Regions from separate parts of the Pseudomonas sp. JL27(2026) genome, predicted to be linked through region 3. Evidence: predicted binding sites of a transcription regulator. Region 3 holds the regulator's gene; each other region holds the start of a gene.
What was found. The regulator FliA, encoded in region 3, starts transcription of late flagellar genes. The targets are predictions, from matches to a motif close to CTAAAGTTTNNNNNNNNNNNGCCGNTAA.
Positions count from the first base shown of each region.

Region 1: the regulator FliA is predicted to act here: its motif matches at 6,347-6,374, upstream of AC1Z1G_RS21865 (chemotaxis protein CheW).
Region 2: the regulator FliA is predicted to act here: its motif matches at 7,672-7,699, upstream of AC1Z1G_RS22400 (methyl-accepting chemotaxis protein).

Region 1 is NZ_CM167794.1:4,817,253-4,827,274, forward strand. It holds gene cyoB (cytochrome o ubiquinol oxidase subunit I) at 1-210, opposite strand, end outside; gene cyoA (ubiquinol oxidase subunit II) at 214-1,164, opposite strand; gene AC1Z1G_RS21845 (disulfide bond formation protein B) at 1,978-2,487, opposite strand; gene AC1Z1G_RS21850 (ester cyclase) at 2,513-3,070, opposite strand; gene hmpA (NO-inducible flavohemoprotein) at 3,296-4,477, opposite strand; gene norR (nitric oxide reductase transcriptional regulator NorR) at 4,634-6,190, shown strand; gene AC1Z1G_RS21865 (chemotaxis protein CheW) at 6,440-7,342, shown strand; gene AC1Z1G_RS21870 (GNAT family N-acetyltransferase) at 7,346-7,828, shown strand; gene AC1Z1G_RS21875 (hypothetical protein) at 7,961-8,287, shown strand; gene AC1Z1G_RS21880 (YkgJ family cysteine cluster protein) at 8,371-9,120, shown strand; gene AC1Z1G_RS21885 (methyl-accepting chemotaxis protein) at 9,194-10,022, opposite strand, start outside.
Region 2 is NZ_CM167794.1:4,923,560-4,933,581, forward strand. It holds tRNA gene AC1Z1G_RS22365 (tRNA-Gln) at 38-112, shown strand; gene AC1Z1G_RS22370 (ribose-phosphate pyrophosphokinase) at 159-1,100, shown strand; gene AC1Z1G_RS22375 (50S ribosomal protein L25/general stress protein Ctc) at 1,243-1,839, shown strand; gene pth (aminoacyl-tRNA hydrolase) at 2,008-2,592, shown strand; gene ychF (redox-regulated ATPase YchF) at 2,615-3,715, shown strand; gene AC1Z1G_RS22390 (TonB-dependent receptor domain-containing protein) at 3,832-5,886, opposite strand; gene AC1Z1G_RS22395 (MFS transporter) at 6,192-7,409, opposite strand; gene AC1Z1G_RS22400 (methyl-accepting chemotaxis protein) at 7,741-9,798, shown strand; tRNA gene AC1Z1G_RS22405 (tRNA-Met) at 9,915-9,991, shown strand.
Region 3 is NZ_CM167794.1:1,776,468-1,786,489, reverse strand. It holds gene AC1Z1G_RS08025 (CheW domain-containing protein) at 1-322, opposite strand, end outside; gene AC1Z1G_RS08020 (ParA family protein) at 407-1,195, opposite strand; gene motD (flagellar motor protein MotD) at 1,244-2,131, opposite strand; gene AC1Z1G_RS08010 (flagellar motor protein) at 2,144-2,884, opposite strand; gene AC1Z1G_RS08005 (protein-glutamate methylesterase/protein-glutamine glutaminase) at 2,884-3,999, opposite strand; gene AC1Z1G_RS08000 (chemotaxis protein CheA) at 4,050-6,299, opposite strand; gene AC1Z1G_RS07995 (protein phosphatase CheZ) at 6,327-7,115, opposite strand; gene AC1Z1G_RS07990 (chemotaxis response regulator CheY) at 7,137-7,508, opposite strand; gene fliA (RNA polymerase sigma factor FliA) at 7,675-8,415, opposite strand; gene fleN (flagellar synthesis regulator FleN) at 8,412-9,242, opposite strand; gene flhF (flagellar biosynthesis GTPase FlhF) at 9,357-10,022, opposite strand, start outside.

The sequences.
Region 1 (10,022 bases), 3.0 Mb from region 3:
CAGCAGCATGATCATGGCAACGATGATGTACATCACGCCGATTTTCTTGTGGTCGACCGAGGTCAGCCACTCGGACCACAAGTAGGTCCACTTCTTGAAATAGGTGATTGCAGCGAACACCGCCAGACCGCCGAGCGCGATCATGGCGATGGTCACCATCACAATCGGCTCGTGGAACGGGACCGCTTCCCAACTTAATTTACCAAACATCGTTTACTCCTCTGCCCCGGCAGCTGAATGCGAACTCATGTCCATCCCTTCCATACCGGCGCCGGCCACTTCGTGCTCTTTCTTCTCGTGGTGCATCGGCTTGCCCGGTTTCATGCCTTCATACTTGTCGATGATGGTCTGGAACAGGTTCGGCGTGAACGAGGAGTAGAGCTCTACAGGGTTGTTCTGGCTGGGTTTGGAAAGGGCTTCGTATTCAGCCTTTTCAAGCTGTTTAGGTGACTTCTTGACGTCACTGACCCAGGCATCGAAATCTGCCTGAGACGTTGCGATTGCTTTGAATTTCATGCCGGTGAAGCCAGCACCGCTGTAGTTGGCGGAGATCCCGTCAAGCTCGGCGTTCTGGTTGGCGATCAGGTGCAGCTTGGTCTGCATGCCTGCCATCGCGTAGATCTGGCCACCCAGGCCCGGGATGAAGAACGAGTTCATCACGGTGTCGGAAGTCACCTTGAAGTTGATCGGCGTATTGGCCGGGAACACGATCTTGTTGACGGTGGCGATCCCTTGCTCGGGATAGATGAACAGCCACTTCCAGTCCATGGAGACCACTTCGATGGTGATCGGCTTGACGTCGGATTCCAGCGGACGATACGGGTCCAGTGCGTGGGTCGACTTGTAGGTCACGTAACCCAGGGCAATGATGATGAGTACCGGAACAGCCCACACCGCGATTTCGATCTTGGTGGAGTGCGACCACTTCGGCGCGTAGGTCGCCTCAGTGTTCGATGCGCGGTATTTCCAGGCGAAAGCGAAGGTCATCACGATGACCGGCACCACGACAAGGAGCATCAGCAGCGTTGCGGTGATGATCAGGTTTCGTTCATCCAGACCCACCTGCCCCTTGGGATCGAGCAAGGTCATGTTGCAGCCTCCCAGCAACAACGTGCCGAGCAGCGGCAATAAGCCTAGTAATCTGGGGTACCTGTTTTTACTCATCTCACGACCTCTAAAGCAGCTTGCGCAATGCAGTTGGGTTTTGATCGCCAACACTTCACCCTGCCAAGGGTTGGCATTTTTCTTGGATTGAATAAGGGCCTGCCCGTCGCACGTAAACGGCGATCGACACATCCTGGGCAAGCGGTTAGTTCTTATTCGAATTCGTGGTCAAAGGCCTTGTTACAGACCAATTCCATTTGGTGCGGATTATTGGAAGGCGCCGACACCTGGCGTCGCATGGAGCTCAAAAAGCCCCTCGACCGCCCCTCGTGCTCAAGAAAGAGCAGTGCCGGAAATTCAGTGCGGGCGATTGTAGATATGTAACGTTTTATAAACCATGACTCATCCCGAAATAATTTTTATCGAATCCAGCAACAATCATTAACGAATTTCGCAAAGATCTCGAATCTTATCGCGATTAATTCTCAACAAGAACCCCAGAAAATGTAGGCCTACTTCGCCCACTTCAGACAGGGTCACGCCCCTTCAGGCCATCGTCTCGCCCCCGCAAAACCCCTTGCGACAGGGGCTGTGGCGTTTCACTGAAGCCTGTTAAAACTGCCTGCTGCGGCAGATCAGGGGGGCTCTTAAATGACGGATCAGCGGCGAATTTTTCAGGTTCGGCCGGGGAACTTTTCGCCGCCTTGAAATAGCTTGCGACACACCCCCTGTGACAACATGTCGCACATGGGTCGCACCGTTCATTGCTACGCATCACAGACTTTTTACACCGAGACTGAAATGCAAAACGCCCCGGACCTCTCAAGGAGGACCGGGGCGTTTTGGGCTCACCGGGCGGTGAGCGCATGGCTTTCAGCGCAGGTGTTTGCGATTGCGCGAGGTCAGCAGCGGCACCAGCACCACAATCAGCACGAACGCCACCAGCGCCCACTGTGCAAGGGACAAACCGAGGATCGGCGGATACGGCGTGGAGCAGAAACCGTCGACCTGGAAACCCAGCGGGAACAGCGTGGCCAGCGGCAGGCTGTCGACAATCGGTTGCAGCACATCAATGCCGCAACTGACCGCCGGGTAGAACTGGGTGTAGACGTGATGCCCGGCCACCCCCATCCCCGCGAGGGCGAAGATCACCACCAGCACTTCGAACACGGTAATGCTGCGGCGGGTGCGCATGGCCGCGCCAATGAAGGCGCTGATGGCAATCAGCAGCAACGCATAACGTTGCAGGATGCACAGCGGGCAAGGGGCCTCGCCCAGCACGATTTGCATGTACAGCGCACCACCGATCAGTGCCAGGCAGATAATGCCCAACAACACCAGGAAGCGCCGCTCACGTCCCAACCGCATCATTTCCTCACTCATCGCGTTTCCCTTTTTCGTACGTGGATCAGCTCGAAGGCGCCAGCGTATTGAGCTGCTGCATCAAGCTGATGTTGTCTTCGATATGCCAGTTGGCCGCAATGCGGCCGTTGTCGATCTGATAGATATCAGTTGCCCGGAAGTCTACACGCTGACCATGACCATTGAGTGCATTGAACTGCCCCGTGAAGTGTCCACGAAAGTGCAAATGCACCACCACGCGGTCGCCGACCACGATCATCTGCTCGATCTCACAGCTCAGGTCCGGTACCGCCGTGCGAAAGAACGCCGATGCCAGCAAAGGCCCGCTCGGCCCTTGCACCCGGCCTTCGGGCGGGGTCTTGTCGATGAACTGCTCCGACAAGGCTGCCTTGGCCAGTGCCGCATCGCCGCTGTTCCAGAAACTGCCATAGCGCCGGGCCGCCAATACCATTGAGTCGCGTTGCGCCTGGGGCAGGCTCTGATCGACGATCAGGGTCTGCGGCTGGAGTAACGCGCTGTCGGCCGTGGCAACGGAGCTGAGCAACAGGGCCGCCAGGCTGAGGCTGGCGAGGGAGAAACGACGGGAGATGACGACCTGCGACATGGGGTGATCCTGATCATGATTGCGAACGAGCGCCTATCATCAGCATCGGGGAATAAACGATAAACCGGTTAAGAGCGGATTAACTTTTAAGGGATTTTTACTAATCGGGACCGTGGTGAGGCCATTCGCGGGCAAGCCCACATTTGATCTGTGTATGACGCGGTCCAGTGGGAGCGAGCCTGCTCGCGAAAAAGGCGACCCGGATTCCCGGGTCGCCTTCAAAAATCACTCCAGCGCCGAAGCCGGGCCGAAGAACTCGTAGCGGCTCTGCTTCTCCGGCACACCCAGCGCCTTGAGGTGGCGCTTGATCGCCGCCATGAAGCCTTTAGGCCCCAGGAAGTAAGCGTCCAGGTCGCGCTCTTGCGGCAGCCAGTCAGCCAGTTGCTCCTGGCTCAGTATCCCGACCTTGTGCGCCGCCGGGCTGATGCCGTCGTCTTCGGCGTAGCAATAGAAGCGCTTGAGCTGCGGATGACGTGCCGCCAGGCCATCGACCCAATCACGGAACGCATGCACCGCACCGTTGCGCGCGCAGTGGATAAAGTGCACCGGCCGCTCGGTGGCAAGCGCAGCTTCCAGCATCGCCAGGGTCGGGGTAATACCCACTCCGCCGCTGATCAGCACCAGCGGTTTGTCGCTGGCGGTCAGGGTGAACTCGCCCGAGGGCGGGAACAGCATGATGCTCGCGCCGACCTGGAACTGGTCATGCAAGTAATTGGAGGCACGGCCACCGTTCTCGCGCTTGACGCTGATGCGGTACTGGCCGTTGTCGCCCAGGGACGACAGCGAGTAGTTGCGGCGAATCTCTTCCCCGTCCACAAACAGTTGCAGGCCGATGTACTGACCCGGTTCTGCGGCGAGGATCGGCCCATGATCTGTCGGTTCGAAGTAGAACGAGGTGATTTCAAAACTCTCCTCCACCCGCTTGGCCAGTTTGAACTCACGCGCCCCGCGCCAGCCGCCGACAGCCGCGGCTTTTTCGTCATAGATGGCCGTTTCGGCGCCGATCAGGATGTCGGCCAACTGGTTATAGGCCGCGCCCCAGGCCGCGATCACTTGCGGCGTGGCGATCTCTTCACCGAGCACTTCGCCAATCGCCCGCAGCAGGCAATGGCCGACAATCGGGTAATGCTCCGGCAAGATTTGCAGCGCCACGTGCTTGTTGATGATCTTCGCCACCAGGTCGCCCAACTGATCGAGTTGGTCGATGTGGCGGGCGTACATCAGCACGCCGTTGGCCAAGGCACGCGGCTGATCGCCACTGGCCTGGTGTGCCTGATTGAACAGCACCCGCACTTGCGGGTACTCGGAGAGCATCATGCGGTAGAAATGGGTGATCAGCCCTTCCCCGCCGCTTTCAAGCAGCGGCACGGTGGATTTAACGATGGCACGGTCTTGGGCACTCAGCATAAGGAACACTCCTGAACAAATGAGTTTCTAGTGGATTACCCTATACGTATCAGTTTCCATGCCAACAATTAAAACCATATAAATCAATAACTTGAATAACACGTAGTCATTAAGACCCAAGCTGTTTTATAGTCACGCTGACTACATGGAGTCAATATGACTGCAAAATCCCTGCTGACCACCCTTCTGCCGCTGGTGTCCGACCTCTCGCGCGAACTGCCCGAAGGCGAGCGCTACCGGCGCCTGCTCGAAGCCCTGCGCGCCCTGCTGCCTTGCGATGCCGCCGCCCTGCTGCGCCTCGATGGCGAATGGCTGGTGCCGCTCGCCGTCAACGGCCTGAGCACCGACACCCTGGGCCGGCGCTTCAAAGTCAGCGAGCACCCGCGCTTCGCCGCACTGCTCGCCAGCCCCGGGCCGACCCGCTTCCCCAGCGACAGTGATTTGCCGGACCCTTACGACGGGCTGGTCGATGGCCTCGACGAACACCTGCAAGTTCACGACTGCATGGGCTGCCCGCTGTTCATCGACGAGCGACCGTGGGGCCTGTTGACCCTCGATGCACTGGACCCGGAACGCTTCGAACCGATTGAACTGGACGCCCTGCAAGCCTTCGCCAGCCTCGCGGCCGCCACGGTCAACGCCGCCGAGCGCATCGAGCGCCTGGCCACTCGCGCCGAGGACGAGCACCAGCGCGCCGAGGTCTATCGCCAGGCCAGCGGCCAGCAGCAGCGTGAAATGATTGGCCAGAGCAAGGCCCACAAACGCCTCGTCGAGGAGATCAACCTGGTCGGCGGCAGCGACCTGACCGTGCTGATCACCGGCGAAACCGGGGTGGGCAAGGAGTTGGTGGCACAGGCAATTCACGCCGCGTCCCCGCGGGCCGACAAACCGATCATCAGCCTCAATTGCGCCGCACTGCCGGACACCCTCGTGGAAAGCGAGCTGTTCGGCCACGTGCGCGGGGCGTTCACCGGAGCGATGAATGACCGGCGCGGCAAGTTCGAACTGGCCAATGGCGGCACGCTGTTTCTCGATGAGGTCGGCGAGTTGTCCCTGGCGGTTCAGGCCAAGTTGCTGCGGGTCCTGCAAAGCGGCCAGTTGCAACGGCTCGGTTCGGACAAGGAACATCAGGTGGACGTGCGCCTGATCGCCGCGACCAACCGCGACCTAGCCTTCGAGGTACGCAGCGGCCGCTACCGCGCCGACTTCTACCATCGCCTCAGTGTGTATCCGTTGTTGGTGCCGGCGCTGCGGGATCGCGGCCGGGACGTGTTGCTGCTCAGCGGCTACTTTCTGGAACAGAACCGCTCGCGCATGGGCCTTAACAGCCTGCGCCTGACCAGCGATGCCCAAACCGCGCTGCTGGCCTACGGCTGGCCGGGCAACGTGCGCGAACTGGAACACTTGATTGGCCGCAGCGCCTTGAAGGCCTTGGGCAATTGCCGTGAACGACCGAAGATTCTGAGCCTCGGCGCGCCAGACCTGGACTTACCTCACGCCCCCCTCGACGCCGCACCCGAGCAGCCTGCCGCCATGGCAGCACCGGCCCTTGAGGCTGGCAGCGACCTGCGTCAGGCCACCGAAAACTACCAGCGTCAGTTGATCGCTGCGAGCCTTGAGCGCCACCAGAACAATTGGGCCAGCGCCGCCCGTGAGCTAGGCTTGGATCGGGCGAACCTTGGGCGGATGGCCAAAAGACTGGGTATGAAGTGATCGCATGCCGAACTCGTTCACCTGTGGCGAGGGAGCTTGCTCCCGCTCCGCCCGCAACGGTCGTAAACCCGATGCCTGGGGACCGCCTCGCGGTCCAGCGGGAGCAAGCTCCCTCGCCACAAGCTTCAGCGTATGACTAACGGGCTGCCATTAACCCTAAAGCCTGCCCCCGACAAGTCGATAACCCGGCATCGATAGTTGTTGGCGACCCTTGCGGTCGCCCATCACCTTTTTCCACAGAAGGTTTTTATGTCTTCCAACAAAGCCCGCGCAGACTCACTTTCGCTTCTGCTCTTTACCTTGCGCAGCGGCAAGCTGATGGCGATCAACCTGCTGAAAGTCAGTGAAATCATCCCCTGCCCGCCCCTGACCAAACTGCCGGAGTCGCACCCGCACGTCAAAGGTATCGCCACCTTGCGCGGTGCTTCGTTGTCGGTCATCGACCTCAGCCGGGCGATTGGCGAAATGCCCCTGGCCGACCCGGATGGCGGCTGCCTGATCGTCACCGACGTGAGCCGCTCCAAACAGGGTCTGCACGTACAAGCCGTGAGCAAGATTGTTCACTGCCTGACCACCGACATCCGTCCGCCACCTTTCGGCTCCGGCGGCGTGCGCTCCTACATCACGGGCGTGACCCAGGTCGACGGCACGCTGGTACAAGTGCTGGACATCGAAAAGGTCATCCACGGCATCGCCCCGGCGCAGATCGAAATGGCCCCGACCGAGCTGAGCATGGAAGACGCCGAAGTGCTGGGCAACGCCAAGATCCTGGTAGTCGATGACAGCCAGGTGGCGCTGCAACAGTCGGTCCACACCCTGCGCAATCTCGGCCTGCAATGCCACACCGCCCGCAGCGCCAAGGAAGCCATTGATTGCCTGCTGGACCTGCAAGGCACCGCCCAGCAGATCAACCTGATCGTCTCGGACATCGAGATGTCGGAAATGGACGGCTACGCCTTCACCCGCACCCTGCGCGAAACACCAGACTTTGCCCACCTCTATGTGCTGCTGCACACCTCGCTGGACAGCGCGATGAACAGCGAAAAAGCCCGATTGGCCGGGGCCAACGCCGTGCTGACCAAGTTCTCGTCGCCAGAGTTGACCAAGTGCCTGATCGAGGCCGCCAAAACCGTCGCCCAGCAAGGGTATTAAGCCTTGGCTGAGGCGTACTGCCTGCTCATGCGGCGCGACCTTTCATCGCAAGTGCCGCCGAGTGTCTGGCCGGATGGCGTCCGGTTGAGCGAATACCACCCGACATCGGCCGAAGCCATTCATGGGCTGATGGCGCTGGGTTATCCACAAGGCGGCGGCCGAGTGCCGGCGCTCGATGTCTGGCGCGAGCGTTTTGAATCCGACGCCGAATACGACCCGGCACTGTGCTTCATCGCCACCGACGCCCAGGGCATTGTCGGCGTGGTTCAGTGCTGGACCAGCGCCTACATCAAGAACCTGGTGGTGCACCCGCGCGCTCAGCGCCAAGGGCTGGGCCGGGCGTTGCTGCTGCAGGCTTTCCATGCGTTTCAACAGCGGCGCGAGGGGTTTGTCGACTTGAAGGTTTTGGAAGACAACCATCGCGCCCGGGCGCTGTATGAAAGCGCCGGGATGCGCGTCGTCCGCCGGGAAATCGTTCCGGACTGACACCACCATCGCGAGCAAGCTCGGCACCTACACAATGTACGTCTTCCGGGCTTACCCGCGATGAGGCCCACCTAACCATCCCGACACCATCAGGCATACTCCAACCTTGGTTCACTCAAGGATGCCCCAACCATGAAAGCCTCCACCCTGAGCTTTTTCTGCTTCACCACCCTGGCCCCTCTGGCCCAAGCCTCCAGCCCGGATGCCTGGGCAGCCTTCGACAAAGCCGTACTCGCCCGCTGCACCCAGGCCAGTCAATTGAGCCACCCCAAACCCGTCGGCAACCCCGCACAGTTCGACGACCGGGTTGGTTACACCGCGCTGTTGCTGCAAGGCCAATACCCGCAAAAACACATGAAAGGCCAGCAAGGCACCGAGCTGTGCCTGTACAGCAAAAAAACCAGAACCGCGGTGGTCACCGAATGGGACTCGATCCGTTCGTCCGATCAGCCCCGGTGACTGGCGCACAACTTGCTTCGACACCGCCCCTCGCGGTGGTTTTTCGCCATCGCTGACACCTCTGGACTGTGACCGGCCACCCGATGAACACAACCTATTCCTGCGTAGGCTGCGGCAAATGCTGCAACGACCACCACGTCCCTCTGACTCTCGCCGAAGCCCGCATGTGGGCGGCGGATGGCGGCACCGTGATCGTGCTGGTGGAAGGCTTTCTTGGCAATGGCCTGGGCCTGCCGGTGCAACAACGCGAACACGCCGAACGCCGGTCGGTGATCGTTCAGAGCGGCGAGACCCAGGCCCACGTGGCGATCACCTTTGCCGCGTATAACGCCGGTCCCTGCCGGAATCTTGACGAAGACAACCGCTGCGGCATCTACGAGCGCCGACCGCTGGTGTGCCGTATCTACCCGATGGAAATCAACCCGCATATTCCCCTGAACCCGAGCGCCAAGGATTGCCCGCCCGAATCCTGGGAACAGGGCCCGGCGCTGATCGTCGGTGGCCAGTTGGTGGACTCGGAACTCGCGACGCTCATCCAGCACTCACGCCAGGCCGACCGCGACGACATTCAGGCCAAGGAAGCGATTTGCGAACGGCTGGGGATTCGCACCACGGCCCTCAAAGGCGACGGTTTCACCGCTTACCTGCCGGACATGGCCGCGTTTGCCCAAGCCATCGATCAGGTTCGGGCAGCGCCGTTGCCGGATTCGCCTGGCGAATGGCTGTTCCATGTCTCGTGCGATGACATCGCCGGGCAGGTGCAGGCCGCTGGCGCTCACGTGGCCACGGCCGCACCATTGAACTATGCGTTTATTTCCCTGCGCGCCGCATAAGCACATCGCGCCCATGCCTTGCGGGAACATTGTTCCCGCCACAGGATGCATTCCCACACGGGCGCATGATCACCTACCCGCGCTTGTGCCAAAACTCGCGCGCCAGCAACTGCAAGTCACCCGCCAGCCCCGCCACGTCCTCTGAATTGATGTGGCTCTGCTGCCCGGCGCTGACCGTGGCCTCGCACGCGGTGCGAATGCTGATGATGTTGCGGTTGATGTCTTCACTGACAGCGCTTTGCTGCTCCACGGCGGCGGCGATTTGCAGGCTCATTTCGGTGATCTGGTTGACCCGTTGGCTGATGCCGTCCAGCGCCGTTGCGGCGCGTTGGGCCTGGTCGACGCTGTTCTCCACGTGCTCGCTGCTTTGCTGCATCGCCTGCACCGCGTCCCGCGCACCGTTTTGCAGGGTGCTGATCATGCGCTGGATTTCGTTGGTCGACTGCTGCGTGCGTTGCGCCAGCCCCCGCACCTCATCGGCCACCACCGCAAACCCACGGCCGGCGTCCCCGGCGCGGGCGGCTTCGATGGCCGCGTTGAGCGCCAGCAGGTTGGTTTGATCGGCAATGCTGCGGATCACCTCCAGCACCCCGGAAATATCCGTGCTGTGCCCTTCCAGTTGATGAATCACCTCGGTGGCACGGGACAGTTCGCTGGCCAGGCGCAACACCGCGCTGCGGCTTTCGCCCACCAGATGATGGCCTTCACGGGTTTCACTTTCCGCCTGATCGGCGGCCTGCGAGGCTTGCTGCGCATGGCTGGCGACCTGAGCCACACTGGCCGCCATCTGATGAATCGCGGCAGCGACCTGGTCGGTTTCCGCCTGTTGATCAAGGGTGCTGCTGTGGCTGCTTTGCAAGTGTTCGACCAACTCGGCCGCGTGGCCCGCCAAGCGTTGCGAA
Region 2 (10,022 bases), 2.9 Mb from region 3:
AAGGAATCGAGTACTGGGTACTCGTAGCAACAGATACAGGGGCGTCGCCAAGCGGTAAGGCAGCAGGTTTTGATCCTGCCATGCGTTGGTTCGAATCCAGCCGCCCCTGCCATTTTCTAATACTCATCCAGGTTACCCTCAGCCTTCAGGTACTGCGCGTGTCCAAGATGATGGTCTTTACGGGGAACGCTAACCCCGATCTGGCTCGGCGTGTTGTACGTCAGCTGCATATCCCTCTCGGTGACATCTCTGTCGGTAAATTCTCCGACGGCGAAATTACAGCCGAGATCAATGAAAACGTCCGCGGTAAAGATGTCTTCATTATTCAGCCGACTTGCGCTCCGACCAACGATAACCTGATGGAACTCGTCGTGATGGCTGATGCCTTCCGCCGCTCCTCAGCAACTCGTATCACTGCTGTAATTCCTTACTTTGGTTATGCCCGTCAGGATCGCCGTCCGCGTTCCGCACGTGTGGCTATCAGCGCGAAAGTCGTTGCTGACATGCTTACCGTAGTCGGCATCGATCGTGTTCTCACGGTTGATTTGCATGCTGACCAAATCCAGGGTTTCTTCGATATTCCGGTAGATAACATCTACGGCTCCCCAGTACTGGTGGATGACATTGAAGATCAGCGCTTCGAAAACCTGATGATCGTGTCCCCGGACATTGGCGGCGTCGTGCGTGCACGTGCTGTTGCCAAATCCCTGGGCGTGGACCTCGGGATCATCGACAAACGCCGTGAGAAAGCCAATCACTCTGAAGTGATGCATATCATCGGTGATGTCGAAGGGCGTACCTGTATTCTGGTCGACGACATGGTTGATACCGCCGGCACCCTGTGCCACGCGGCTAAAGCCTTGAAAGAGCATGGCGCAGCCAAAGTCTTTGCCTACTGCACACACCCTGTGCTGTCGGGCCGAGCGATCGAAAACATTGAAAATTCCGTGCTGGACGAGCTGGTGGTGACTAACACCATCCCGCTGTCCGCTGCAGCACAAGCCTGTGCACGTATCCGTCAACTGGATATCGCACCGGTAGTTGCCGAAGCGGTTCGCCGCATCAGCAATGAAGAATCGATCAGCGCGATGTTCCGCTAAGGGCCCTGCCCTTTCGCAGACTTCTCGTTGACGAAAAGCGCCCCGCCCCGGCATTCCTGTCGGGGCGGGGCTTTTTTGCCCATATCGCCTTTAGCGCTGGTCGCAAACGCTGGGGCGAATGTGGTTATTTTGGAGATACAACATGAACGAATTTACTCTGAATGCTGAAGTGCGTTCCGACCTGGGGAAAGGTGCGAGCCGCCGCCTGCGTCGTCTCGCAAGCCTGGTTCCAGCTGTAGTTTACGGTGGCGAAAAAGCCCCTGAATCCATCAGCATGCTGGCTAAAGAAGTTGCCAAACTGCTCGAAAACGAAGCGGCTTACAGCCACATCATCGAGCTGAACGTTGGCGGCACCAAGCAAAACGTAATCATCAAAGCTCTGCAACGTCACCCGGCCAAAGGCCACGTGATGCACGCTGACTTCGTACGCGTTGTTGCTGGTCAGAAACTGTCTGCTCACGTTCCTGTGCACTTCATCAACGAAGCTGCTGCAGTGAAAAAAGGCGGCGAAATTTCGCACGTTGTTGCTGAAGTTGAAGTTTCCTGCCTGCCAAAAGACCTGCCTGAATTCATCGAAGTCGACCTGGCTGACGCCGAAATCGGCTCGATCATTCACCTGTCCAACATCAAGGCCCCTAAAGGCGTTGAATTTGTTGCTCTGGCTCACGGTAACGACCTGGCTGTTGCCAACGTTCACGCTCCACGTGTTGCTCCAGCTGCAGAAGGCGCTGCAGAGTAATTCACTCTGTACGCCGGAGTGACTCAGTAACATCGCGGACTGGAACGTAGCGAGAAAGCGGGCGGAACGCGGAGTTTACATCATGGTAAATGAGCATTTTTCGTCCACTTTCGCCGCACACCCCCATTGCCGCGATGTTATCAACCACTCCAAGGAAGGGCCCCTGACGTGACTGCCATCAAACTGATCGTTGGCCTGGGAAATCCAGGCCCCGAATACGAACAGACCCGGCATAACGCAGGGGCCCTTTTTGTTGAGCGCATCGCGCACGCCCAAGGTGTAAACCTTGTGCCTGATCGCAAATATTTCGGCCTGACCGGGCGCTTCTCGCATCAGGGTCAGGATGTTCGCCTGCTGATTCCCACCACCTACATGAACCGTAGCGGCCAGGCCGTAGCGGCACTTGCCGGATTTTTCCGCATCAAGCCGGAAGAGATCCTGGTGGCGCATGACGAACTCGACTTGCCTCCCGGCGTTGCCAAACTCAAACAGGGCGGCGGGCATGGCGGTCACAACGGGTTGCGCGACATCATTGCGCAACTGGGCAACCAGAATACCTTTCACCGCCTGCGGCTCGGCATTGGCCACCCAGGCGTTGCCAGTATGGTTTCAAACTTTGTCCTGGGTCGTGCGCCACGCGCCGAACAGGAAAAACTCGATGCCAGCATCGATTTTGCCCTCGGCGTGCTGCCGGATATCTTCGCCGGTGAATGGAACCGCGCGATGAAAAACCTGCACAGCCAGAAGGCCTGACTCTTACCCGAGGGGAAACACCATGGGATTCAATTGCGGCATCGTCGGCCTGCCTAACGTCGGTAAGTCCACCCTGTTCAACGCCCTGACCAAATCCGGTATCGCGGCCGAAAACTTCCCCTTCTGCACCATCGAACCGAACACCGGTATCGTGCCGATGCCGGACAAGCGTCTGGACGCCCTGGCAGCCATCGTCAATCCAAAGCGCATCCTGCCGACCACCATGGAATTCGTCGACATCGCAGGCCTGGTTGCCGGCGCTTCGAAAGGTGAAGGCCTGGGTAACAAGTTCCTGGCCAACATCCGTGAAACCGATGCCATCGCCCACGTGGTCCGCTGCTTCGAAGACGAAAACGTGATTCACGTCTCCAACAGCGTCGACCCGAAACGCGACATCGAGATCATTGACCTCGAACTGATCTTCGCCGACCTCGACAGCTGCGAGAAGCAACTGCAGAAAGTCGCTCGCAACGCCAAGGGTGGCGACAAGGATGCGGTCGTTCAGAAAGCCCTGCTGGAGCAGTTGATTGCTCACTTCACCCTCGGCAAGCCTGCGCGCAGCCTGATGAAAAGCATGAGCACCGACGAAAAAGCGGTGATTCGTGGCTTCCACCTGCTGACCACCAAACCGGTCATGTACATCGCCAACGTGGCTGAAGACGGTTTCGAAAACAACCCGCTGCTCGACGTGGTCATGGCCATCGCCGAAGAAGAAGGCGCAATGGTTGTTCCGGTCTGCAACAAGATCGAAGCGGAAATCGCCGAGCTTGAAGACGGCGAAGAGAAAGACATGTTCCTTGAGGCCCTGGGCCTGGAAGAGCCTGGCCTGAACCGCGTAATCCGCGCCGGCTACGAAATGCTGCACCTGCAGACCTACTTCACCGCCGGTGTTGAAGAAGTCCGCGCCTGGACCGTCCGCGTCGGTGCCACCGCACCACAAGCCGCTGGCGTGATCCACACCGACTTCGAAAAAGGCTTCATCCGCGCCGAAGTGATCGCCTACAACGACTTCATCCAGTTCAAGGGTGAAGCCGGTGCCAAGGAAGCCGGTAAATGGCGCCTGGAAGGCAAGGAATACATCGTCAAAGACGGCGACGTGATGCACTTCCGCTTTAACGTGTAACGCTAATCCTCCTGTCTCAGGCGGACTGAAAAGCCCGCCACCACTCTCTGCAGGTCAGAGGGATGGTGGCGGGCTTTTCTGCGTTTGGTGCGCTCGACTGGCAACGCCCTACTTTTTTAGAAGTACGTCGTAGCCCCCGCAAAGAACGCCCGACCAGGCACATAGAAGGTCGTCGAGCCATCGCGCAGATCTTCATCCAAGACGTTCTGTACGCCCGCATTCAACGTCAGCCATTTGGTCACGGCCAGATTTGCGGTCAGGTCATAGGTGGTGTACGACTTGACGAAATCGGTGCCAACGCCACGTTGTTTACCCACGTGTTGCGCCGAGACTTCGGTGTTCAACTGGTCCGTAACCTGCCAGTTGATCGCGCTGAATGCGGACAGCTTTGGCGCGCTGATCAGGTCTTCACCCGTGGACAGGTTTTTGCTTTCAAGCATGTAAGTGGCGTTGGTGCGCCAGTCCACGGAGTCCGTCAGCGGTACGCGAACCGAACCTTCCCAACCACGGGTGCGCGCCTTTTCGACGTTTTCCAGCATGGTCCACCAGCGGCCCTGGTAGAAACCCAACGGCGCGTACTCGATCTTGTCCTCGAAATCAGTATGGAAGTAGGTCAGGCCTGCCTCCCAACCGTCACGATCGAAGGACACGCCCACTTCTTTGTTGACGCTGGTTTCCGGGGCCAGGTTCGGGTTACCAGCCATCCAGCAACTGCCCGTGGTGTAGCCCAGAGGTCGCAGCGAGCCACAACCGCGACCACCGGATTCAGTCGCCGCACCTGCGCTGCCTTCTTTCAGACTCGGCGCACGGAAGCCTTTGGACACACCGCCACGCACCGTCCAGTCTGGATGCGGATGGTAGACCAGATACGCGCGCGGGCTGTTGTGGTTGCCATACTCCTCGCTGTGGTCGAAGCGGTTGCCCAGGGTCAGGGTCAGGTTGTCGAGCAGGAACAGTTCATCCTCGATAAAGGCTGCCGAGTAATCCCCTTTCAGCGTGGCGCCGCTCACAGGAGCCCCCTGGTAGTCCACCGGTACGGTGCCTAGCGTATCGCTGTTGGTCAGCTCTTCGCGCTTCCACTGCCCGCCCACTGTCAGGCGCTGATTGAGCAAGAACTCAAACGGAATGTTAAGGCTGCCTTCGACGATTTTTTCTTCCGAGTTGGCCTTGCCCCAATCGATATCGTTCTTGAATTTGTTCAGGTACATGTCCACTTTCGAGCTACCGAAACTCCAGTCCCCGGTGTGGGAAAGGGTGTAGCTGTCGCGGATCAGACGCCCGGCACCGAATTTGGCACCGATCGTTTCGCCCCAGTCGCCGAAGGTCTTTTTGCTCGACCAGGACCGCTCAACGCCGTGCACGGCTTCAAACGATAAACTCTGCTCGTCGTTGATACGCCAGTCGAGCAACGCGTTGAGGCTTTGATCCTTGGAGCCGCCCGCGCCGTCGCCATACATGAACTCGCCCATCTTGTCGCGACGAGCATCGACTTCATCGGCCGCGCGACGCGTCAGATTCGCCCCCAGGCGCAGGCCCAGGGAATCGGTCAGCGGTCCGGACAGGTTGAGGCTGGTCTGGGTGGTCTGGCCACGGTCGGAGTCTTCAGGAATGGTGGTGTTGACGTTGGCCGAACCACTCCAGGTTTTCGACACTTTGCGCGTGATGATGTTGATCACCCCGCCCATGGCATCCGAGCCATACAGCGAAGACATCGGGCCCCGCACGATCTCGATGCGCTCGATCATGCTCGGCGCGATCCAGTTAAGGTCCTGGCGACCCAGGTCGCGGCGATAGCTCAAGTCCGATGAGCTACCGATGCGTTTGCCATCGACCAGGATCAGGGTGTACTTGTCGTCGAGGCCCCGCAGCTTGATCTTCGATTGCTCGCCCACCGGGCCGAAGCCGCCGGTGACACCGGGAATGCGCCGCAACAAGGTGTTGAGGTCATACACCGGCTGACGTTCGATTTCTTCGCGGGAGATAACACTGACACTGGCCGGTGCATCTCGAAGGTCGGTCGCACCGCCAGTGGCGGTGACAAACGAGGTGTCGAGTTCGGTCACGTTATGTTTATCGACCTCACCAACCTCCTCTGCTTGCAACGCCGGGGCCGCTAGTAGTACGCCGGCGGTAAGAAAAAGAGAGTTGAAAAGGCAGGGGGTGTACTTCATCACAAACCGTCCTTGTTGAGCCAACATGCACCTTTACGGGGCACTGAAGGTGACGGAGTGTAATGCAAATCAATATCATTCAGAAAAGCATTAAATCCAAATTTGTCAAAATAATTCATTCGCCACGTTAAAAAGAATCCTGCCGCACGGGCTCAAGCCCACGGATCACGGGCCTGCGCAATCCATTGAAGCGTTGAGCAAAAAAAACAGCGCCCAAGAAAAAGCCGCGTCTGCGCGCGGCTGTTTCCTGAATGAAATACGCGTGGGAGCGCGCAGGTTCACTCCCACATTGCTTTTGTATCAGGTCAGGCCTTTTGGGTGCGCGGCAGGAAAATCGCCAGAATCCCCAGCAAAGGCAGGAACGAGCACAGCAGGTACACGTACTCGATACCGTGAATGTCCGCTAGGTGCCCCAGCAACGCGGCGCCAATCCCACCGAAACCAAACATCAGGCCGAAGAAGATCCCGGCGATCATTCCGACGTTGCCCGGCACCAGTTCCTGCGCATACACCACGATGGCCGAGAACGCCGAGGCCAGGATAAAACCGATGACCACACTGAGGACACTGGTCCAGAACAAATCGACGTGAGGCAAGAGCAAGGTGAACGGCGCAACGCCGAGGATCGAGAACCAGATCACCGCCTTACGCCCGATCCTGTCGCCAATCGGCCCACCGAAGAAGGTCCCCGCCGCTACGGCCCCCAGGAACAGGAACAAATGCAGCTGTGAACTGGCCACCGACAGGTCGAATTTCTCGATCAGGTAGAAGGTGAAGTAACTGGTGAGGCTGGACATGTAGAAGTACTTGGAGAATACCAGCAAACCAAGCACCACCAGCGCACTGGTCACCCTGCCCTTCGACAGCCCGTGAGTCGCCGCCTGGCCTTGTTTGAGCTTGAACAGGTTCAAGTGATGGGCGTACCAGCGACTGATGCCATACAGCAGCACCAGCGCAAACACCGCGAACAGGCCGAACCAGGCAACGTTACCCTGACCAAACGGAATAATGATGGCCGCCGCCAGCAATGGCCCGAAAGCTGAACCGGCATTACCGCCCACCTGGAACGTCGACTGCGCCAAGCCAAACCGCCCGCCCGAAGCCAACCGCGCCACGCGAGAGGCTTCGGGGTGAAAGGTCGAGGAGCCGACCCCGATCAGCCCCGCCGCCAGCAAAATCATCGGGAAGCTGCCAACCACCGACATCATCAAAATGCCAATCAGTGTGCAAACGGTCCCGGCCGGCAATAGCCATGGCTTGGGATGACGATCGGTGTGGTAACCGACCCACGGCTGCAACAGCGATGCGGTGAGCTGAAAGGTCAGCGTGATCAGGCCGACCTGGGTGAAGGTCAGGCCGTAGTTGGTCTTGAGCATCGGGTAGATCGACGGCAACACCGACTGAATGAGGTCGTTGATCAAATGCGCCAGCGCTACCGCACCGATGATGCGCATGACCAAGGGGCTGCTTTGCGAAGCAGCGGACGCCGGCGTGGCGGCGGACTGAACATTACTGATTGCCATGAGAGTTTCCATACAACGGATGGGAGCGCAGTGCAGGTGCGTCAATGTGCCATTTTTCAGTACGGCAGCGCCATCCCCTTAGCCTGCTAACGACTTGTTATCCGTCGAGACCGGTTAGTAGCGCAAAGCCATGGTCTGAATCTTGCCTTGTCCCTCCACTTCAACGCGGGCCCTTACCAAGGGCACCGAGAATGGGAAGTTTCACCCCAGCCCTGGCCGATACCGCCGGTGGCCGTGAACTTTCGAGGCCTTTTTTTTGCGGGCACAGGTTTCGGCCATCGCGCCGTCACCGCACGCCAACGGTGCGTGTTGCTCAGGGGAGTTGTCGGGCATGCAGGCGTTTTTATCACCAGGGATCAGACTGCTTGGGCGTTTTGGTTTTGCGCGTAAGTTCCAGTTGTTGTTTCTGCTGTTTATCCTGCCACTGGCGGGAAGCTTGTGGATGATTGGCCAGGATTATCGCGACAAACTCAGCCTGATTACCGGCGAGCGTGCCGGGGTGAGCCAGTTGTTGGCCCTCGACACCCTGGACAATCTGCTCGCCGCCCAACGTGATCGCGCCGCCCGCTGGCGCGCCACCGAAACCAATCGTCAGCCCACACCGGCGACGCTTGCCGCCATGGCTGCCTTCGACGCGGTTTCGCCCGCGCTCAGCCAGGCCGCCATCGACCTGGGCAGCACGCTGCAAGCAGAAGGCGCCGAAGCGCAAACCCTCAGCCGCTATCAAGCCCTGCAAGCCGCGCTCGCGGGCCTGGACTCCAAAAGCCTGAGCAGCGTGGGTTGGTGGCCCGATGGCTATGAGCGCTTCACCGCCGCCCTCAGCGCGTTGCAAGCGTTGCGCGAGCAGATCGTCATGGACAATCGCCTGACCCTCGCGCCCTGGCTGGAAACCTACTTGCTCACGCAGATCGCCACCCAACACACGCCCGACCTGATTGAGCGCGTGGGCCGGCTGGCCAGTGTCGGCCAGGCGTCCGTGGTGTCCGGCCAGTTCACCCTGCAAAGCCGCCTGCAACTGCGCGACCTGCGAAGCCGCATCGGCGACGCCCGCGAGCAACTCATCAAGACCGGCAGCCTGCTCGAAGCCCGTTTGCCCAGCGAATTACAGGCATGGGCTGCGCACTATCAGGACAGCCTCAAGCGCCTCGACAGCGGCTTGAAAGTGCTCGACGACGGTGTGTTCGGCGGCAACATCAACCTCAAGCCGGAAGACTTCGAACGCAGCCTCGACGCCCTGCTCGGCGACTTTGCCTCACTGCGCCAGCAATCCCTGAGCGCGCTGGACCAACGACTCGATCACTATCATGGCTCCGCGATTCATCAGCTTATCGTCGTGGCGACTGTCTTCGGTTGCCTGCTGCTGGCGGCGCTGTACTTGTTCATCTGTTTGCAGGCCTCGATCCGCCGCAGCGCCAGCGGCATCACCTTGCTCGCCGAAGCCCTGCGCGACGGTAACCTGAGCCTGCAAGTGCCGGTGCAGGGGCGTGACGAGCTGGCGGCCATCAGCACCGCGCTCAACGTCGCCGTGGTGCAATTGCGCGCCAGCCTGCTGGGGGTCGATCACGAAACCCTGCAACTGAGCGACGCAGTGCGCACCCTCAATACTCATTCCAGCGGTGCGCTGGGCGAAGTCGAAGCCCAGCAGTTGCAGATCAGCCAGATCGCCGCTGCCGCCACGCAACTGGCCGCGACATCTCAAGGGGTTGCCCAGAGTTGCGAGCAGGCTTCCGGCAGCGCTCAGCACACCCAACGCATCGCTGCCGACAGCAGTCGTGACAGCCAGCGCACCACCGCGAGCATTCAACAGCTCAATCAGCGCCTGAACGACACGGCAGCCGCGCTGGGTCGCGTCAGCGAACAAGGCCAGCAGATTCAACTGGTGGTCGATACGATTCGCGGGGTCGCCGAGCAGACCAACCTGCTGGCGCTCAACGCCGCCATCGAAGCTGCGCGGGCGGGCGAACAGGGTCGCGGTTTTGCGGTGGTGGCCGACGAGGTGCGCAGCCTGTCGCAACGTACCCAGTCGTCCACCGCACAGATTGCCGGTACGGTCGACAGCCTGCGCAACACGGTCAACGAGGCGGTGAACCTGATGGAAGCCGCGTGCGGTCAGGCGCAAAGTGACGCGCAAGCGGTGACCGGGCTGGGCGAACGCCTGGGGGAAATTGCCACCGCGGTACAGAGCGTCACCGACACACTGGCGCAAATCGCCACGGCGGTAGAAGAGCAGGCCTGCACGGCCGACGAGGTCAGCGGCAACATTCAACAGGTCGATCAGGCCGCCGTACGCCTGCTGGAAGGCGCACGGGCCGTGAACCTGGCGGCAGACACACTGAGCCAGGGCAGCAAGGCCTTGAGCGCAAATACCGGGAGGTTTCAGCTCAATTAATGCCCGCGCCACGCCGGTTTTTTCGGCTCAGGTCGATAAGCGGTTGAAAGCGTAGAGAAATATTTTAGATTTATGCTTGACACATCTTCATTCCAAGCCAATAATGCGCGCCACTTGGCTACATAGCTCAGTTGGTTAGAGCATAGCATTCATAATGCTGGGGTCCGGGGTTCAAGTCCCTGTGTAGCCACCAAGTACCTGTTTACAGATGTCTCCACGAGTCT
Region 3 (10,022 bases):
CCACCGGCGGCACGAGTGCCTGCAACAACGGCGCAACCAGCGAAGGCGCCATGACCGGTGCAGGCACCTCAAGCACGGGCACGACCACCGGTGCAGGTGCAGGCACAACCGGGGCAACAACGGCTGCCAGCTTTTGTGCGTCGCGTGCCTGCTCTTCAAGGACCGCCGCCTGGAACTCATCCAGGGTGCTTTCAGGCTCGACCACCTCGGGCAGTGCTTCAAGCGTGACCGGCAGTTCCTCGGTCGCCTCTTGCAGCAGCGAATCCAGATAGGATTGCAGCGCCAGTTGCGGCCGGGTCTTGATCTCGACAGGACGGTTCATAGGGATGCCCATGAATAAACCTCAACCCAATGGCCTACAGAGGTTATCGGCAGCATCGACGGCTGGCTTGAGTAGAGGTTCACCTCAAGCCACCTGCGGAGCAAGTTGCTGGGCCAGCAAGTGTTTGAGCAAGGCCCGATATGCCAGCACGCCGCGGCTTTTGCCGTCGAACTGTGAAGGCGTCAGACCGGCGCGGCTGGCGTCGCGCAGACGGGTATCGACCGGAATGTAGCCCTGCCAGATATCGTCGGGGAATTTGTCGCGCAGCACCCGTAACGTCCCGAGGGACGCCTGGGTCCGGCGGTCGAACAGCGTCGGCACGATGCTGAACGGCAGCGCCTGTTTGCGCGAACGGTTGATCATCGCCAGGGTGTTGACCATGCGCTCCAGGCCTTTGACGGCCAGGTGTTCGGTCTGCACCGGGATCACCAACTGCTGGCTCGCCGCCAGGGCGTTGACCATCAACACGCCGAGCAACGGCGGGCTATCGATCACGGCGTAATCGAAGTCCTGCCACAACTGCGCCAGGCTCTTGGCGATCACCAGCCCCAACCCACTCTGGCCAGGCGACTGACGCTCAAGGGTGGCCAACGCGGTGCTCGATGGCAGAAGGGAAATACGTTCGTCGCTGGTGGGCATCAACAGCTGGCCGGGCAGGCCTTGCGGCACTGTGCCCTTGTGCAGGAACAGGTCATAGCAGCTGTGTTCCAGGCTGTCAGGGTCATAGCCGAAGTAACTGGTCATGGAGCCGTGGGGGTCGAGGTCGACCACAACCACGCGCTTGCCCGCCTCGGCCAGCAACCCGGCTAAAGCGATGGAGGAAGTGGTTTTACCAACACCACCCTTTTGATTGGCAACTGCCCAGACTCTCATTCAAATTGTTCCTCTCGGTCGGGCAGGCCCGACCGAGGAATAGCTGAGTTACAAAGCGGGTGACGGAGAATTGACGGCACTCTCGCGTCCCGGCGACTTGACAGGCGTCGGTGCAGTTTGTGTGCCAGCACGCTTCAATGCCGCATCAGGCGTCGCATGGGCGGTGCCAGTGCCAGTCAGGCTGCGACGTACATCGAGGTTACGTGACACCACCAACACCACACGGCGATTGCGCGCCCGACCTTCGGCGGTGGCGTTATTGGCCACCGGCTGGAACTCGCCATACCCCACCGAGGCCAGCCGCCCAGGGTTCACACCCTGCATGGCCAGCATGCGCACGATGCTCGCCGAACGCGCCGAAGACAGCTCCCAGTTGGTCGGGTACTGCGCGGTGCGGATCGGCTGGTCGTCCGTGAAGCCTTCAACGTGGATCGGGTTATCGAACGGCTTCAGAATCGCCGCGACCTTGTCGATGATGTTGAACGCGATGTCGCTCGGCATGGCGTCGCCGCTGCCGAACAGCAGGCTGGAGTTCAATTCGATCTCGACCCACAGTTCATTGCCGCGAATGGTCATCTGGTTGGAACTGATCAGATCACCAAACGCTGCGCTGATGTCATCGGCGATGCTTTTGAGCGGGTCCTTGCTGGCCTGACTGATGCCGGCGTCGACCTGGTCGCTGTCCTTGATCAGAGGCTGCGCCGGGGTGACGGTCTTCGGTCGCTCGTCACCGATCGGAATCGGCTTGAGGGCACGGTCCGAATCGGTGAATACGCCGATCAGCGCCTCGGAAATCACCTTGTACTTGCCCTCGTTGATCGAGGAGATCGAGTACATCACCACGAAGAAGGCAAACAGCAGTGTGATGAAGTCCGCGTAGGACACCAGCCAGCGTTCGTGGTTTACGTGTTCTTCAGGTTGGCGACGACGTGCCATGAGGTTATTCCCTTAATCCATGAAGCCCTGAAGCTTCAACTCAATGGAGCGAGGGTTTTCACCTTCGGCGATCGACAAAATGCCTTCCAACAACATTTCGCGATAACGCGACTGCCGCAATGCGATTGACTTGAGCTTGGCGGCAATCGGCAACAACACCAGGTTGGCGCTGGCCACGCCGTAGATGGTCGCAACGAACGCCACGGCAATGCCGCTGCCCAGTTGCGACGGATCGGCGAGGTTGCCCATGACGTGAATCAGGCCCATCACCGCACCGATGATGCCGATGGTCGGCGCGTAGCCGCCCATGCTTTCAAAGACTTTCGCGGCTTCGATGTCACGACTCTCCTGGGTGTAGAAGTCCACCTCCAGGATGCTGCGAATCGCTTCCGGTTCGGCACCGTCCACCAACAGTTGCAGGCCTTTGCGCGAGTAGCTGTCAGGTTCGGCGTCAGCCACCCCTTCCAGCCCCAGCAAACCTTCCTTGCGGGCGGTCAGGCTCCAGTTCACCACGCGATCGATGCCACCGGCCAGATCGACGTGAGGTGGAAACAGAATCCAGCCAAGGATCTGCATGGCACGCTTGAAGGCGCTCATCGGCGACTGCAACAACGCAGCACCGATGGTCCCGCCCAGCACGATCAACGCTGCCGGGCCGTTGGCCAAGGCACCGAGATGACCACCTTCCAGGTAGTTGCCACCAATGATGGCGACGAACGCCATGATGATCCCGATAAGGCTTAACACATCCATCAGATACAAGCCTCGGCCAGGTGCTTGCCGATCTCGTCAAGGCTGTAAATCGCGTCTGCCAGATCGGCTTTGACGATCGCCATCGGCATGCCGTAGATCACGCAGCTGGCTTCATCCTGGGCCCAGACCGCACTGCCGCCCTGCTTGAGCAGGCGAGCGCCTTCACGACCGTCGGCGCCCATGCCGGTCAACACGACCGCCAGAACTTTGTCGCCGTAGGACTTGGCCGCCGAACCGAAGGTGATGTCCACGCACGGCTTGTAGTTCAGACGCTCGTCGCCCGGCAGGATTTTCACCGCGCCACGGCCATCGACCATCATTTGCTTGCCGCCAGGCGCCAATAGGGCCAGGCCCGGACGCAGGATGTCGCCATCCTCGGCTTCCTTGACGCTGATCTTGCACAGCTTGTCCAGACGCTCGGCGAAGGCCTTGGTGAAAGCTGCCGGCATGTGCTGGATCAGTACGATCGGTGCCGGGAAGTTCGCAGGCAACTGGGTCAACACCCGTTGCAGTGCAACCGGACCGCCCGTGGACGTACCGATGGCCACCAGCTTGTAGGATTTGCGCTTGGGTGCCGGCGACGAAGGGCTGGCCGCTGCCGCCCGGGTCGGCGCGGGTGCCGGTGCCGGACGCGCCGGGGCGCTGCCGCCAAACGTAACCGGCGCAGGGGCGGCGGCCGGAGCTGGAGCTGGAGCGCTGTAAGCACTGAAACGACGATTACTGCGCGAGATGCTGTGAACCTTCTCGCACAGCAGTTGCTTGACCTTCTCGGGATTGCGCGAGATGTCTTCGAAATTCTTCGGCAGGAAGTCCACCGCACCGGCATCCAGCGCGTCGAGGGTTACCCGGGCACCTTCATGCGTCAGCGAGGAGAACATCAACACCGGCGTCGGGCAGCGCTGCATGATGTGCCGCACTGCCGTGATGCCATCCATCATCGGCATCTCGTAGTCCATGGTGATCACGTCTGGCTTGAGGGCCAGGGCCTGATCAATCGCCTCTTTACCGTTGGTCGCCGTACCGACAACCTGGATGCTCGGATCCGCTGAAAGAATTTCCGAGACGCGGCGGCGGAAAAACCCCGAATCGTCCACCACCAGGACTTTGACTGCCATAAACACTCCGTTAGGCGCAGCGGGACCTCTGCGGCCCCGCCCCACCAGAATCAAATACGCCGTGCGGCGTAACGCTTGAGCATGCTCGGAACATCGAGAATCAGCGCAATGCGGCCGTCACCGGTAATGGTGGCGCCGGACATGCCCGGGGTTCCCTGGAGCATTTTGCCCAATGGCTTAATGACCACTTCTTCCTGGCCGACCAGTTGATCGACGACAAAGCCGATCCGCTGGGTGCCAACCGAAAGGATCACCACGTGGCCTTCACGCTGCTCTTCGTGAGCGGCAGAGCTGACGAGCCAACGCTTGAGGTAGAACAGTGGCAGCGCCTTGTCGCGCACGATCACCACTTCCTGGCCATCGACCACGTTGGTACGCGACAGGTCGAGGTGGAAGATCTCGTTGACGTTCACCAGTGGGAACGCGAACGCCTGGTTGCCCAGCATGACCATCAGGGTCGGCATGATCGCCAGGGTCAACGGGACCTTGATGACGATCTTCGAGCCCTGGCCCTTGGTCGAGTAGATGTTGATCGAACCGTTGAGCTGGGAAATCTTGGTTTTCACCACGTCCATGCCCACGCCACGACCGGACACGTCGGAGATCTCGGTCTTGGTCGAGAACCCTGGGGCGAAAATCAGGTTGTAGCACTCGGTGTCGCTCAGGCGGTCGGCAGCATCCTTGTCCATCACGCCGCGTTTTACCGCGATGGCGCGCAGGACGTTCGGGTCCATGCCTTTACCGTCATCGGAAATCGACAGCAGGATGTGATCACCCTCCTGCTCGGCCGCCAGGATGACCTTGCCGCCACGGGACTTGCCCGAAGCTTCGCGCTCTTCCGGCGACTCGATACCGTGGTCGACCGCGTTGCGCACCAAGTGGACCAACGGGTCGGCCAGGGCCTCGACGAGGTTCTTGTCGAGGTCGGTTTCTTCGCCGACCAGCTCCAGGTTGATCTCTTTCTTGAGCTGGCGCGCCAGGTCACGAACCAGGCGCGGGAAGCGCCCGAAGACCTTCTTGATCGGCTGCATCCGGGTCTTCATGACCGCGGTTTGCAAGTCGGCGGTGACCACGTCGAGGTTCGACACAGCCTTGGACATGGCTTCGTCACCGCTGTTGAGGCCCAGACGGACCAAGCGGTTACGCACCAGTACCAACTCGCCGACCATGTTCATGATTTCATCGAGCCGTGCGGTATCGACGCGCACGGTGGTCTCGGCTTCACTGGTCGGTTTTTCCGGTGGCGGCGTCGCAGCAGCACGAGCCGGAGCCGGCGCTGGGGCCGGAGCAGCGGCTTTCGCTGTTTCAGCCTTGGCTGGCGCAGCTTTGGCTTCTGGCGCCTTGGCCACCGGCTTTGGCGCGGCCTTGGCAACAGGTGCAGCCACTGCCGCCGTAGCCGAACCGGCCACTTCGGTGAACTTGCCTTTGCCGTGTAACTCGTCGAGCAGCGATTCGAACTCGTGATCGGAGATCAGGTCGCTGCCGGCTGCAGCCGCGGTCGGTGCCGCTTGTGCCGGAACCGAAGCAATGGCCGAGTCCAGCGCATCAACGGCAAAGGTGCCTTTGCCGTGCAACTGGTCGAGCAACGCTTCAAATTCGTCGTCGGTAATATCGGTATTGGCTGGCGTCGATGCAGGTGCCGCCGGCACTGCCGGTGCTACCACGGCATCCACCGCGAACTGACCTTTGCCATGCAGTTGGTCGAGCAAGGACTCGAACTCGGCATCGGTAATTTCATCACTGCCTGGCGCAGCAGCTTCTGCCGCAGCCGCTGGGGCTTCGGCCTGCTCCTTGACTGCATTCAGCGAGTCGAGCAGTTGTTCGAATTCGTTGTCGGTGATGTCGCCCGATTCGCTTTCAGCGACCGGTGCCTCAACCACTTCTTCGACCACGGGCGCAACCTCGGCCGAGGCCGGTTCGGCCAGGCGAGCCAATGCCGCCAGCAGCTCCGGCGTCGCTGCCGTGATCGGTGCACGCTCGCGGACTTCGCTGAACATGCTGTTCACCGCGTCGAGCGCTTCGAGAACCACGTCCATCAATTCCGAGTCGACGCGACGTTCACCCTTGCGCAGGATGTCGAACACGTTTTCGGCGATGTGACAGCACTCCACCAGCTCGTTGAGCTGGAGGAAGCCGGCGCCCCCTTTTACAGTGTGAAAACCGCGAAAAATTGCATTGAGCAAGTCCGCATCATCCGGTCGGCTTTCAAGCTCGACCAGCTGTTCGGACAGTTGCTCTAGAATTTCGCCGGCCTCAACCAGGAAATCCTGAAGGATCTCTTCATCGGCGCCGAAGCTCATTAATGGGGTGCTCCTACAGGTCTAAACCTAAAATCCAAGGCTGGAAAGCAAATCGTCCACATCGTCCTGACCGGACACAACGTCTTCACGTTTATCGGCATGAATCTGCGGACCTTCACCCTGCGTGAGATGTTTTTGTGGATCTTTTTCGGCCAACATCGCTTCGCGGTCATGTTCGATGCCTGCAAAGCGGTCGACTTGACTGGCCATCAGCACGAGTTTGAGCAGATTGCTTTCGACTTCGGTGACCAATTGGGTCACACGCTTGATGACTTGCCCGGTGAGGTCCTGGTAGTCCTGAGCCAGCAGAATGTCATTGAGGTTGTTCGACACGGTCTGAGTGTTCTCGACGCTGCGCGTCAGGAAACCGTCAACGCGCCTTGCCAGCTCACGAAATTCCTCGGCACCGACTTCACGCCGCATGAACCGGCCCCAGTCCGCACTCAAGGCCTGGGCATCAGTGCTCAGGCCATTGACCAGCGGGGTGCTGTTCTCGACCAGGTCCATGGTGCGATTGGCTGCGGCCTCGGTCAGCTTGACCACATAGGACAGGCGTTCGGTGGCATCCGTGATCTGCGACACTTCCTCGGCTTGAGGCATGTGCGGGTCAATCTGAAAATTGACGATCGCGCTGTGCAGCTCGCGAGTGAGCTTGCCAACTTCCTGGTACAGGCCGCGATCACGGGTCTGATTGAGCTCATGGATCAGTTGCACCGCGTCACCGAACTTGCCTTTTTCAAGGCTGTCGACCAGTTCGCGGGCATGTTTTTTCAGGGTCGATTCAAAATCGCCCTGTGAAGATTCGTTGTGCTCCATAGCTCCCCCGTGGCGGATGCATCAACCGATGCGTTCGAAGATTTTTTCGATCTTGTCTTTCAACGCCTGGGCCGTGAAGGGTTTGACCACATAGCCGTTAACGCCGGCCTGAGCCGCTTCGATGATCTGCTCGCGCTTGGCTTCAGCGGTCACCATCAGTACAGGCAGGTGCTTGAGCTTTTCATCGGCACGCACGTGACGCAGCAGATCGATACCGGTCATGCCAGGCATGTTCCAGTCTGTTACCAGAAAGTCGATGCTTCCGCTGTTGAGCACAGGGATGGCGGTAATGCCGTCGTCTGCCTCGACCGTGTTGGTGAACCCAAGGTCACGCAACAGGTTTTTTATGATCCGCCGCATCGTTGAGAAGTCATCAACGATGAGGATTTTCATGTTCTTGTCCAATTCGACCTCCAAGCAGTCTTAAACGCGCTCAGCACCTGAACGCGCCATTTCAATCAATCCGGCGTAACACTCAACGACTGTCTGGAGTACAACGGGCCGAGACCGGTTCAGCCTAAGCCGTACCAGCCTCGTTCGCAGCGCCCCACACGGCCTGTCAACGCGCTCGCCACTCCCCCAAACGCCCCCGCAAACGGGCCGCGCACTGGCTGTGTAACTGGCTGACCCGCGATTCGCTGACCCCCAGGACCTCACCGATTTCCTTGAGGTTCAGCTCTTCGTCGTAGTACAGCGCCAACACCAGTCGCTCACGCTCCGGCAAATTGGCAATCGCGTCCGCCAGCGCAGCCTGGAAACGTTCGTCTTCCAGGTCACGCGACGGCTCGAGATGAGCACTCGCGCCATCCTCATGCAGCCCTTCATGCTCGCCGTCCTGCAACAGATCGTCGAAGCTGAACAGCCGGCTGCCCAAGGTGTCGTTCAAAATCCCGTAATAATCATCGAGACTCAATTGGAGTTCGGCCGCAACCTCGTGATCTTTAGCGTCACGGCCGGTTTTAGCTTCAATCGAGCGAATTGCGTCGCTGACCATGCGGGTATTGCGGTGGACCGAACGCGGCGCCCAGTCCCCCTTGCGTACTTCATCGAGCATCGCCCCACGTATGCGGATACCCGCATACGTCTCGAAGCTTGCGCCTTTGCTTGCGTCGTACTTGGTCGACACTTCGAGCAAGCCGATCATCCCGGCCTGGATCAAATCCTCGACCTGGACACTGGCCGGCAGGCGAGCCAGCAGGTGATAGGCAATACGCTTGACCAGTGGCGCATAGCGCTCGATCAATTCGTACTGGGCGTCACGTGCCGACTTTTTGTAAAGGTTGTAACCGCTGGCTGTCATAGCACAGGTCCTGCCGTTTGTTGCACGAGACGCTCGACGAAAAACTCCAGGTGCCCGCGCGGGTTGGCAGGCAACGGCCAGGTATCGACCTTCTGTGCAATGGCCTTGAACGCCAGCGCGCACTTGGAACGCGGAAAGGCTTCATAGACCGCACGTTGCTTCTGCACTGCCTTGCGCACGCTCTCGTCGTAGGGAACGGCACCGACGTATTGTAAGGCGACGTCCAGGAAGCGGTCCGTGACCTTGGTCAACTTGGCGAACAGATTGCGGCCTTCTTGCGGGCTTTGCGCCATGTTGGCCAGCACGCGGAAGCGATTCATGCCGTAATCGCGGTTAAGCAGCTTGATCAGGGCATAGGCATCGGTGATCGAGGTCGGTTCATCGCAGACCACCAGCAAAACCTCTTGCGCGGCGCGGACAAAACTGACTACCGAGTCACCAATACCGGCAGCGGTGTCTATGACAAGCACGTCGAGGTTGTCGCCGATATCGCTGAAGGCCTGAATCAGGCCGGCATGCTGGGCAGGGCTCAGGTGAACCATGCTCTGGGTGCCGGAAGCTGCCGGAACGATACGAATACCGCCAGGCCCCTGCAATAACACGTCGCGCAGCTCACAACGGCCTTCGATGACGTCGGCCAAGGTATGTTTGGGTGTCAGCCCCAACAGGACGTCGACGTTCGCCAGACCCAGATCGGCATCCAGCAGCATGACGCGCCTGCCAAGCTCGGCGAGAGCCAGGGACAAGTTAACTGACACGTTAGTCTTCCCGACGCCACCTTTGCCGCCGGTCACCGCGATCACCTGTACGGGATGCATGCTGCCCATGTTCTTTCTTTACCTTGTCTTGCTTAGACGCGGGCTACATAACTGGCTGCGCGTTCACACTGGAACAATGCATGGCAGTCCGTCGATGTAGGTACAAATCTATTCATTAATACCTCAGCCAACCCGCTTGGTCGGGCTGTGGTAGAGATCAGCGAACATGTCAGCCATGGCTTCTTCGCTGGGTTCTTCCTGCATTTGCACACTGACGGCGCGGCTGACCAGTTGGTGGCGGCGCGGCAGGTGCAGGTCATCCGGGATACGCGGCCCATCCGTGAGATAGGCAACGGGCAATTCATGACTGATGGCCAGGCTCAACACTTCGCCCAGGCTTGCCGTTTCATCCAGTTTAGTCAGGATGCACCCGGCCAGCCCGCAGCGCTTGTAACTGTGATAAGCGGCGGTCAGTACCTGCTTCTGGCTGGTGGTAGCCAGAACCAGATAATTCTTCGACTTGATGCCACGCCCGTTCAGGCTTTCCAACTGCATGCGCAATGCCGGATCGCTGGCTTGCAGGCCGGCGGTATCGATCAACACCACACGCTTGCGCAGCAGCGGATCGAGGGCTTGCGCCAGGGACTGGCCCGGATCGACATGGGTCACGGAAACGTTGAGGATCCGGCCCAGGGTCTTGAGCTGTTCCTGCGCACCAATACGGTAGCTGTCCATGCTCACCAGCGCGATATTTTGCGCGCCGTACTTGAGCACATAACGGGCAGCCAGCTTGGCCAGGGTCGTGGTCTTGCCCATGCCGGCAGGGCCGACCATGGCAATCACGCCACC